2 regions of the Gordonia sp. CPCC 206044 genome follow, and region 1 is predicted to be linked to the other one. Evidence: predicted binding sites of a transcription regulator. Region 1 holds the regulator's gene; the other holds the start of a gene.
The links. The regulator HspR, encoded in region 1, represses chaperone genes until heat shock. The targets are predictions, from matches to a motif close to ANNTGAGTNNNNNNNACTCANNT.
Positions count from the first base shown of each region.

Region 1 (5,634 bases):
GGGCGCGTCACCGGGCAGAGCAGTTCAGATACAACTACATCCAGACAATTGACATATCGAAGGAGGTGACGTCTGGTGGCTCCACAGCGAGAGTGGTTGGAACACGACTTCTACAAGGACCTGGGCGTTGCTTCTGACGCTTCTGCTGAAGAGATCAAGAAGGCCTACCGGAAGCTCGCCCGCGAGCTGCACCCGGACGCGAATCCCGGCGATTCGGCGGCTGAAGAACGCTTCAAGCGGGTGTCCGAAGCCCACAGCGTGCTGTCCGACGCCGAGAAGCGCAAGGAGTACGACGAAACCCGCGCGATGTTCGCCGGCGGGCGATTCCGCGGCGGGGGCAACGGCTTTCCCGGGGGCTTCCCCGGCGGGGGCGGCACCACGTACACGACGACCGGTGGCGCCGACTTCAACATCGGTGACCTGTTCGGCGGGGGCGGCGACACCGCGGGCGGCGGATTCGGCGATCTGTTCGAGGGGCTGTTCAACCGCTCCGGCCAACGGACGTCGACGGCCAGCCGACCCAAGCGCGGCAACGATCTCGAAACCGAGACCACACTGAGTTTCTCCGACGCGGCACTCGGCACCACCGTGCCGTTGCGCGTGACGAGCCCGTCGCCGTGCACGACCTGCCACGGCAGCGGCGCCAAGCCGGGTACCAGCCCGCGAGTCTGCCCGAACTGCAACGGATCCGGCTTCGTCAGCCGTAACCAGGGTGCGTTCGGGTTCAGCGAACCGTGCCAGGACTGCCAGGGCACCGGCTCGCGTATCGACGATCCGTGCACCGACTGCGACGGCAGCGGCGTCAAGGTCCGGGCACGCACCATCAACGTGCGTATCCCGGCAGGTGTCGAGGACGGCCAACGTATCCGCCTGGCCGGGCAAGGTGAGGCCGGACGGCGTGGTGCGCCGTCGGGCGATCTGTACGTCGTCGTGCACGTGACGCCGGACAAGGTCTTCACGCGCAGCGGTAACGACCTGAAAGTTCAACTACCGGTGAGCATTTCCGAGCTGGTGCTGGGGGCAACGGTCTCCGTGCCGACGCTCGACGGCTCGGTCGGGGTGAAGATCCCGGCCAACACCACCGACGGACGCACCCTGCGTGTCCGCGGACGAGGAGTGCCGAAACGATCCGGTGGCGCGGGCGATCTGCTCGTCACCGTGAAGGTGGCCGTCCCGACACAGCTCGACGACGCCGCCGTCGAGGCGATGCGCGCCTACGCGGCAGCGGAAAGGGCCGGCGGCTTCGATCCCCGCGCGGGATGGGGGCGATGATGATGGCCGGCAAGAAGGAAACCGGCGCGACCTTCATGATCTCGGTCGCCGCCGAACTCGCGGGTATGCATGCCCAGACCCTCCGGACCTACGACCGGTTGGGTCTGGTCACCCCGCAACGCACCAGCGGCGGAGGTCGCCGCTACTCGTCGCGCGACGTGGAACTGCTCCGCGAGATCCAGCGGCTCTCCCAGGAAGAGGGCGTCAACCTCGCGGGCATCAAACGGATCATCGACCTGTCCAACCAGGTCGACGCGCTGCAGCAGCGCGTCCGCGAATTGCAGAACGAACTCGACCAGGTGTCGTCGCGGCGCGGCGGCGAACTCGTCCCGGTGCCACGGACCAGCGCCCTGGTCGTGTGGCAGCCGCGGCGGAAGCGCAACGCCGACTGATCGGCTCGAATCCGTACCCGCTACCCTGTCCGGAAAGAGTGATGCGTGCACGCCGCAGGGGGCAGGTGAGGTGTCGGGCACCCGCCCGCTTTCCGAGGAGCGACGCCCACTTGCAGGGTGGGCGTCCGCATTCCGGGGGGAGACCGTACCCCTGTGTTCGAGGCCTGACCTGCGCCTCGGGGGACAGGCCGGTGCGGGCGTCACGCGGGGCAGGCACGTAACCGAGACAGGGGACAGGAAACATCATGGCCGAGACGCAGAGCGCCCCGACTGTGGGCGGCTCGTCCTCGGCCGGTTCGGTGTTGGGGATCTCCGTCGTCGAGGACCAGGTCGCGTCCGTGGTCCGCGACGCGGGCGGGGAGATCATCGCCAGCAACCTGGTCGATCTGCCGGACCCGTCGGCGCAGAGTGCCGAAACCGCGATCGGCGAGTTGGTGGGATCGGTGCCCTACGAGATCCACCGCATCGGCGTCGCCTGTGCCCGACCCGCCACCCAGAACTATCTGCAGGCCAACCTCGCCCCGGACCCGACACGTCCCGCGTGGCACGACAAGGTCGTCGTCACCGACATGCCCGCCGCTCTGGCCGAGGTCGCTCGCGCCCAGTTCGGGAGCCGGGGCATCGTCGCGGTGATCGATCTCGACCGCGCCGGGGTTCCGTCGCCCGGATCGTCGGTCGTCACGTTGGACTCGGCGACCGGCGAAGTGCTGGGGACCGCCGAGTTCGCCTACGGATCGCCCGGCCCCGTCACCGATCCCGACCATGCGGGAGCCGTCGCCGATGCGATGACGTCGGCACCCGGCGGATCGTCGGTGACGTCGGTGTTGCTGACCGGCCCGGGCGCGGAGATGCCCGGCGTGGCCGCGGCGATGGAATACGCACTGGCCCGGCCGGTCACCGTGGCCCCTCAACCGGCACTTGCGCCCGCCGTCGGCGCGGCGGTGATCGGCGCACGTCGATCACCGGTCGGCGGTGCATCGAACCGACGATGGTGGTTGATCGGTGCCGCGCTGGTGGGAGCGGTCGTCCTGGGAGCGATCGCTGCCTCGGCCGTCCTGGCCGGCGTCGATTCCGGTAAGGAGGCCGCACCACCGTCGACGGTGACAGCGCCTCCGTCGACGATCACGCTGACCGAGACACCGGAACCGGTCACCAAGACCCAGACCGAGACCGAGCAGGTCACGGCCACGCCGGACCGCGAGACAGTCACACGGACCCGCACCGTCACCCCGAGCGATCAGCCCACCGAGGAACCGAGCACCGTCACCGAGACGGCCACCGAGACCGAGACGGTCACCGAGACGACCACCACCCGGGGAACAGGCTTCGGCGGCGGCCCGAGCGCCAACGCCGACCGACCCGGGGCCTGAACCGGCGATCCTCCACGGCGAGCGGCACGTCGGGGCGCCGACGCTCAGATCGGATCGTGCTGAATCCGGCTGGCCGGCACACCGGCGATGATCAGTCGGCGTCGCGTCGCGTCGATCATCCCGGCAGATCCGGCGATGAGTACCTGATGTTGGCTCCAATCCCCGGCCGCGACCACCGCGTCGGGGAGCCTGCCGAGGCGATGCTCGATTCCCAGGCTGTCCGGTGTCGCGACGGAGTTGATCCACCAGGGATCCTCGGTCTCCTCGGACACCGCGGTGATCTGCAGCCACGGATTGGTGGTGGCGATGCGGCGCAGCACGGCCAGGTCGTAGAGCTCGCCTGGATAGCGCATGCCGTAGAAGACATGGGTCGGCGGCGAATCGGCGCGTTTGGACATCTCGATCAGCAGCGCCCGCAGCGGTGCCAGGCCGGTTCCGCCGGCCACCATCACCACCGGGCGTCGCGGCTCGACATGTAGGGTGCCGTGTCCCTGCGCGAAATACCAGACGTCACCGGCCCGTGTTTCACCGACGATCGCCGAACTGACCGCCCCGCCCTGCACACCGCGGACATGGAATTCGAGTTCGCCCGCCGGATTCGGTGGGATGGCCGGGGACAGGTTCCGCCACGTCTTGGGCCGCTGCGGTATCTGCACCTCCAGATACTGGCCGGGTGCGAAGCGCAACGGTGATCGGGTGATCAGACGGACGACGGCCAGGTCCCGGGTGATCCGGAACTTCTCCACCACCTGGGCCGACCACAGCGCGGGATGCGGTGCCGTCTCGGCCGCACCCCGCATGACACCGGTGGTCAGCATCATCGCCTGGCTGACCGCCTGCTCGGCTTCGTCGTCCCAATAGTCGCCCATCGCCGCGGCGAACTCGGAGACCAGCGCGCGGTACATCACGCCATAGTGTTCGGGCAGCACCCCGAACTTGCGGTGATCGCGACCGAGTTGAGCGAGGAACTCGACGAGATTCTCGTGTCCCGACGGTGCCGGGACCACCTCGAGGACGTGGTCGATCACATGGAAGAAGGCCTTGCGCTGATCGGTCATCACCGCCGGGAACAGGTCACGCAGGTCCGGATCGATGGCGAACATGCGGGTGTAGACGTTGGTGGCGAAGCGATCCGGGTTCCGGTTGATCACATCGCGGAGCTGATGCAGCACATGCCGCGAATGATTGGCCACGTCCCGGTCACCTCCCCACTCTTCCGCAGACAGCGAACGGTGCCCAGCGTAGCGCCCGAAACACTGTCAGCTAAAGGGTGGATCGGCAACGAATAATGATCGAAGATTCGATGTCGGGTTCGTGTCGCATGTGGCAGGGTCATTGGCGTGAGCACGCTGGATGGTGTGGTGTCGGGCATTGTCGATGCCCATCTGCACCAGTGGAATCCGCGACGTACCCCGTGGGCGGCCAGCCGTCTGTCGCGGCTCTACAGTCTGGTGCCGACAATCGGTGACCGGGTGTTCTCGATGGTCGTGGCGCAACCCGACCGTGAGTACGTGCTCTCGCCCAACACGGTCGCGCGTGTCTACGAGCCCCTGCAGTACGTGGCCGACGCATCGGCGGTCCCGTTGGTGGCCGGGGTACCGGTCGACACGGTCGTGCACATGGAGTCGCACTGGCGCAACGACGACAGCAGCTATGACCCCGCGAGTTCGGGTCTGCAGTCCTCGACGGAGGAGACCCGGTATGTGCAGGGTCTGCCGTTCGGTGTCGGTCGGGTACCTCGGCTCGGCGCGATCATCGCGCACGCCGACCCACGATCGGACGGGTTCGACGACCTGATCGCCGAGCAGGAAGGCGAGACCGACAAGCTGCGGGGCATCCGGTGGATCACGACCCGTCACATGGATCCGAAGATCCGTGGCGCCGTCGACGTCGACGGCGTTCTCGCGTCGCCGGCCTTCCTCCGCGGATTCGCCGAGGTGGCCAGTCGGGGTCTGGTGTTCGACGCCTTCGTCTATTCGCATCAGCTCTACGACGTCGTGACACTCGCCCGGGAGTATCCGGAGGCGACCATCGTCGTCGACCACATCGGCGCGCCGGTGGGGGTCTTCGGCCCGGTCGGCGCCCGGACCGGGGCGACGGCGGGAGCCCGAGCCGACATCCTGCGGTTGTGGCGAGAACGGATGGTGACGCTGGCGGCCTGCCCCAACGTGATCGTGAAGCTGTCCGGACTCGGGCTGCCCATCCTCGGCTATGGCCGGGACCGATGGGGCAACATCGGCAGCCGGTCGACGTTGGCCGAGATGGTCGGCCCGCTCGTGGAACACGTCGTGGGGCATTTCGGTGCCGAGCGGGTGATGTTCGGCTCCAATTTCCCGATCGACAAGCCGAACGCCACCCTCGACATGATCGTCGGGGCGCTCATCGATCTGCTGGAACCACGCGGGGATTATGTGCTGCGCAAGGTGTTTCGCGAGAACGCGTTGCGCGTGTACCGGATTCCCGCCGACCGGGCGGGCACGAGTACCGAGGTCCGGTGACGGATCGGCGCTACGTGGTCGGCGGTTGGGCGCGACGTCGCAGCCAACGCCGCGACGGCCGTGGCTGCGGGACGGGCACGTCACGCAACGACCGGACAACGA
Region 1 covers NZ_JBCLVL010000011.1:131,425-137,058, reverse strand. Annotated here, with positions in the region: gene dnaJ (molecular chaperone DnaJ) at 76-1,272, shown strand; gene AAFP35_RS18140 (heat shock protein transcriptional repressor HspR) at 1,275-1,664, shown strand; gene AAFP35_RS18135 (hypothetical protein) at 1,910-3,034, shown strand; gene AAFP35_RS18130 (FAD-binding oxidoreductase) at 3,079-4,227, opposite strand; gene AAFP35_RS18125 (amidohydrolase family protein) at 4,375-5,532, shown strand; gene AAFP35_RS18120 (serine/threonine-protein kinase) at 5,543-5,634, opposite strand, start outside.

Region 2 (5,634 bases), on a different contig from region 1:
CGGTGCGCGTTCGCCTTGATCTCCGCGTAGAACGCGCGCATCGTCGGCGAGATCTCCGCCAACTCGATGTAGGGGACACCCGCTGCCGAGCAATCGAGATACGCGAAACGCATCGTGCCGTCACCGATCTCGCCGTGCAGAGGAATCGAGATGTCCCGTCCTCGTGCGTCGTCGACCGCATTGTCGAAATCCTCCGGTTCGAAGCACACATGATGCAGCCCCGGGCCGCTGCGTGCCAGGAACTCGGTGTAGACGCTCTCGCCCGATACCGGCTCGATGAGTTCGAGTTGCATGTCGCCGACATACGACAGCGAAACATGTGTCACGAAATCGGCTGGATTGCCGCGGTATTCGCAGTTGGCGCCGAACTCCACATTCGGCATCCGCATCCACCGGCCTGCGCCGCACAGCCCCGTCAGCAGCTCTTCGGTGGCCGCGATGTCCTCGACCACCCAGGCGACCTGGGTGATGGGTCCATAACTCTTGTCACTCATCGTGTCCGGACCTCCGGGGGGCAGGTACTGCGGTCGTCACCGACAGCATGCCAGGTGTCGACGAACGTGCTCCGGTCGGTCCGGCCATGGATTCCTGCTGTGAAACCGGGTTCATCGAGATATTTGGCGCGACGCGTCCTGCCGTTTTGTGGGTGGCAGTAACGCGCGACCGGCGAAATCGGATAAAACGGTCAAGATTCCGTCGGGGGCGTTCCGTGGGGTCTGTCATCCGTTCTGCCCGAGGAGACTTGCATGCGAAGGACGATCGGAACCATCGGCGCCCTCGCGGTGGCGGGAGCTGTCACCACCGGGGTCGGTGCGGCACACGCGGCGCCTGTCCCCGTTTACCAGATACCGGCCAGTGCGGTTGCGGTCAGCGGCCTGGTCGTTCCTGGTCCCTACTTCGCCAACGTCACCGCGGCGACCACCGGTATACGCGGCGAAACCGCGTTCTCGGCGCCTGCGAGTCCGTCGATCTGTTCGAGTTCGGCCGCCGGTGCGCTGGTACGCATCGGATATCTCAATACCGCGACGGGCCGTAGTGGTGTCACGACAGTGAAACCCTGCCCCTACTACCTGAATCCCACACCCGTGGTGTCAAAGGTCCGCACCGGCAGTGGACAGATCATCGTGACCGTTCAGGTCACCGGTTCCGCCGCGTACCCGAATGCCGGGCAACCCTCTCTGCCCGGGATCGGAACCTTCACCGCGCCTTGACCGACTTCGAGGGGCAGCAATAATCCGCGGGATGCGCGGACTATTGCTGTGCATCTGGATTCAGTCCGGTGACGCGAGGCGAAATGCGCTGCCCGCCACGGCATCGCGGACCATCTGAAGCGTCTGTCCGGGTGTCTGGTCGCCAGTATCGAGGACGTGGCGCTCGAGGTTGCCGAGGTCGGCGAATTGGTCCCACATCGCGAGGATCGGTTCCGCGTCGGTCAGGTCGTCGGGGCCGCTTCGGCCGACGGCACGCGCGAGGGCCGTCTCGCGGGAGGGGCGCAAGACGAGGTAGTGGACCGTGATGGCCTCGCGCACGGCGGCGTCGAAGTGGTGCAGCATCCATGGGCCCACGACCCCGTCCACGACAACCGTGTACCCGCCCTCGGCGTAGGTGACCGTGGTCAGGGCGATCGCGCGCATGGCGGTCTGGTTCTGCTGATCGGATTCGGGAAGATACGGCGGTATCGCGCCGGAAACGATGTAGTGCCAGAAGTCGTCGGTGTGCAGATGGACAGATTTCTCGAATCCGGCCGCCAATGCGGCGGCGGTGGTGGACTTGCCTGCTCCGGGAGGCCCGGTCAGCAGCACGATGTCGCCTCGCATGCACCAGACCCTAACGGCTGACGCTCCCCGTCCTCGTTCTCGCTGACTCGGTGCGGTGTGCGGGAGCAGAATGAGTGAGCGGGACCCGCACAATGTGACTTGAGCGGAATACGCTCAACTTTGCTGGCGTTGGACCACTCGAATGGCTCATACTTGAGCCTGTTGGACTAAAGAGAAAGGTACACGCGAGTGGACAGCTTCAACCCGACCACCAAGACACAGCAGGCGCTGAGTGCTGCCGTGCAGGCCGCGGCCGCTGCTGGCAATTCCGACGTGCGTCCGGCTCACATCCTGGTCGCCCTGCTCGATCAGTCCGACGGCATCGCGTCACCGCTGCTCAAGGCGGTCGGCGTGGACCCGTCGAGCGTTCGTGCGCAGGCCCAGGCACTCGTGGATCGTGCACCGACGGTCTCCAGTGCAAGCGCGCAGCCGCAACTGAGCCGCGAGTCGATCGCGGCGATCACGGCTGCCCAGCAGCTCGCAGGCGAACTCGACGACGAGTACGTGTCGACCGAACACATCCTCGCCGGCCTGGCGACCGGCGACTCCGACACCGCCAAACTGCTGGCCAACGCGGGGGCCACCCCGCAAGCGCTGCGTGAGGCATTCGTGACCGTGCGCGGTAATGCCCGGGTCACCTCGGAGGACCCCGAGTCGACGTATCAGGCGCTGGAGAAGTACTCCACCGACCTGACCGCCGCCGCTCGCGAGGGCAAACTCGACCCGGTCATCGGCCGTGACGCCGAGATCCGTCGCGTCGTGCAGGTCCTGAGTCGCCGCACCAAGAACAACCCGGTCCTCATCGGCGAGCCCGGCGTCGGCAAGACCGCCGTCGTCGAGGGCCTGGCCCAGCGCGTGGTGGCCGGAGATGTGCCCGAATCCCTGCGGAACAAGACGGTGGTCTCCCTCGATCTGGGATCGATGGTGGCCGGCGCCAAGTACCGCGGCGAGTTCGAGGAACGACTCAAGGCCGTCCTCGACGAGATCAAGGGTTCGGCAGGCGAGATCATCACCTTCATCGACGAGTTGCACACCATCGTCGGCGCCGGCGCCACCGGCGAGTCCGCGATGGATGCGGGCAACATGATCAAGCCGATGTTGGCACGTGGTGAACTGCGCCTGGTGGGCGCGACCACCCTGGAGGAATACCGCAAGTACATCGAGAAGGATGCCGCTCTGGAGCGGCGGTTCCAGCAGGTGTACGTGGGTGAGCCGTCGGTGGAGGACACCATCGGCATCCTGCGTGGACTCAAGGACCGCTACGAGGTGCACCACGGCGTGCGTATCACCGACTCCGCATTGGTCTCGGCGGCAACGCTTTCCGATCGGTACATCACTTCGCGCTTCTTGCCGGACAAGGCCATCGACCTGGTCGACGAGGCCGCCTCGCGGCTGCGCATGGAGATCGACTCCCGTCCGGAGGAGATCGACGCGGTCGAGCGTGTGGTCCGCCGCCTCGAGGTCGAAGAGGTTGCGCTGCAGAAGGAAACCGACGCGGCGTCGAAGGAACGACTGGAGAAGTTGCGTCAGGAACTGGCCGACGAGAAGGAGAAGCTCAGCGAGCTCTCGGCACGTTGGCAGTCCGAGAAGTCGGCGATCGATGCGGTCCGTGACCTCAAAGAGGAGCTGGAGACGCTTCGCGGCGAGGCTGATCGGGCCGAGCGCAACGGTGATCTGGGACGCGCCGCGGAACTGCGCTACGGCAAGATCCCCGGCTTGGAGAAAAGTCTCGAGGCCGCGCTGGAGAAGACCGGTACCGATCCCGGCCAGGACGTGATGCTGCAGGAGGAGGTCGGCCCCGACGATGTCGCGCAGGTCGTGTCGGCGTGGACCGGCATTCCCGCGGGACGCATGCTCGAAGGTGAGACCGCCAAGCTGCTGCGCATGGAAGACGAACTCGGACACCGGGTCATCGGTCAGAAGAATGCCGTGCAGGCGGTCTCCGATGCGGTGCGGCGTGCGCGTGCGGGTGTCGCGGATCCGAACCGTCCGCTCGGGTCGTTCATGTTCCTCGGCCCCACCGGCGTCGGCAAGACCGAGCTGGCCAAGGCGCTCGCGGAGTTCCTGTTCGACGACGAGCGGGCCATGGTCCGGATCGACATGAGCGAGTACGGCGAAAAGCACAGCGTTGCACGACTCGTCGGTGCCCCTCCGGGTTACGTCGGCTACGAGGCCGGGGGACAGCTGACCGAGGCGGTACGGCGTCGTCCGTACACGGTGGTGCTCTTCGACGAGATCGAGAAGGCGCATCCGGATGTGTTCGACGTGCTGTTGCAGGTGCTCGACGAAGGACGTCTGACCGACGGTCAGGGACGCACGGTCGACTTCCGCAACACCATCCTGATCCTGACGTCCAACCTGGGTGCGGGTGGAGACAAGGAACAGGTGATGACGGCGGTCCGTAGTCGGTTCAAGCCGGAGTTCATCAACCGTCTCGACGACGTGATCGTCTTCGACGCGCTGAGCCCGGAGGAACTGGTGTCCATCGTCGACATCCAGATCGGACAGCTCAAGTATCGTCTGGCCCAACGACGTCTCGACCTCGAGGTGTCGTCCAAGGCGAAGGAATGGCTGGCCGAACGCGGTTTCGACCCGCTCTACGGTGCCCGGCCGCTGCGGCGGCTCGTGCAGAAGTCGATCGGCGACAGTCTCGCGAAGGCGTTGCTGGCCGGCGACATCCACGACGGTGACGTGGTACCGGTCAATGTCGGCGCCGACGGAGAGTCGTTGGTGCTCGGCTGATCTCGACCGAGATCGTCCCCGTGATGGTGCTCCGAGGAAACCCCTCGGCGCCGGTCACGGGGACTTTTCGGTTGCCGGTGGTGCCGTCGGCGGCCGGTCAGGTCTCGGCGGCGGCCCGGTACAACCAGGCGATGACCAGCGCGCCGGGATCGACGACGCCGCGGGCGTTCTCCCCGACGTAGCTGGCGCGACCCTTGGTCGCGATGGTCTCACGCGTCGACTCCGCTCCCTGCTCGGACCGATCGGCGGTGGCGCGCAGTGTTTCGGCGTTTCCCAGGGCATCCACGGCAGGTGCGAGGGCGTCGACCATCGTGTTGTCGCCGACCTGGGCACCACCGAGATCCTGGATCTCGGCAAGTGCCGCTGTGCTGCCGTCCCGAAGGGCCGCCGTGAAATCGTCCGCGCGGTCGAATGCAGAGGCCAACTCCCGGAACAGGTCCCCGAACACAGCGCCCGAGGTGCCGCCGGCGCGAACGAGGTACGACGTACTGATCGCGGTGAGGACCTCGGCATCCGAACCGCGCAACGGCAGCACGAAATGCTCGAGCGCGGCACTCATGTTCGCGCCGAAATCCCCGTCGCCCGCTTGCTGATCGAGCTGGGTCAGATCGTCGATCGACTCCATCACGCGTTGGACAAAGGCGGTCAGCCAACGACATTCGGGTCCCTCGTCTGCGGCGTCGCCGGGCTCGGCGGTGCTGGTGTCGACGAGCGTTCCCGACGGCTGCGGCACCGTCGACGGCCATGCCGGGGCCGTGGTCGGTGCGTCGAGCAGCGGCAGGAACTCGTCGTGCGCGCGCATCAGGGTGATCGAGAAGCCGGACATGTCCAGCGCGGTGACGAATGTGCCCACCATGGACCTCGCGATCGTGACGCCGCGACGGTCGAGCGCAGCGACCGCCTCGCCGAAGGCGAGATACAACTCCAGCGGATGCGCCGAGCCGAGGCCGTTCACCAGGCAGACAACCGATTCGCCGTCGGACAACGACAACGACTCCGCGACCCTGTCGACCATCCGGTCGACGAGTTCTGCCGCGTCGACCTTGTCGGTCCTCTCGGTGCCGGCCTCGCCGTG
Region 2 covers NZ_JBCLVL010000022.1:43,323-48,956, forward strand. Annotated here, with positions in the region: gene AAFP35_RS24670 (VOC family protein) at 1-494, opposite strand, end outside; gene AAFP35_RS24675 (hypothetical protein) at 747-1,211, shown strand; gene AAFP35_RS24680 (AAA family ATPase) at 1,272-1,817, opposite strand; gene clpB (ATP-dependent chaperone ClpB) at 2,007-4,559, shown strand; gene AAFP35_RS24690 (dihydroxyacetone kinase family protein) at 4,657-5,634, opposite strand, start outside.
Region 2: clpB (ATP-dependent chaperone ClpB) is a predicted target of HspR. The motif match lies at 1,915-1,937, and genes of this name have one in related genera.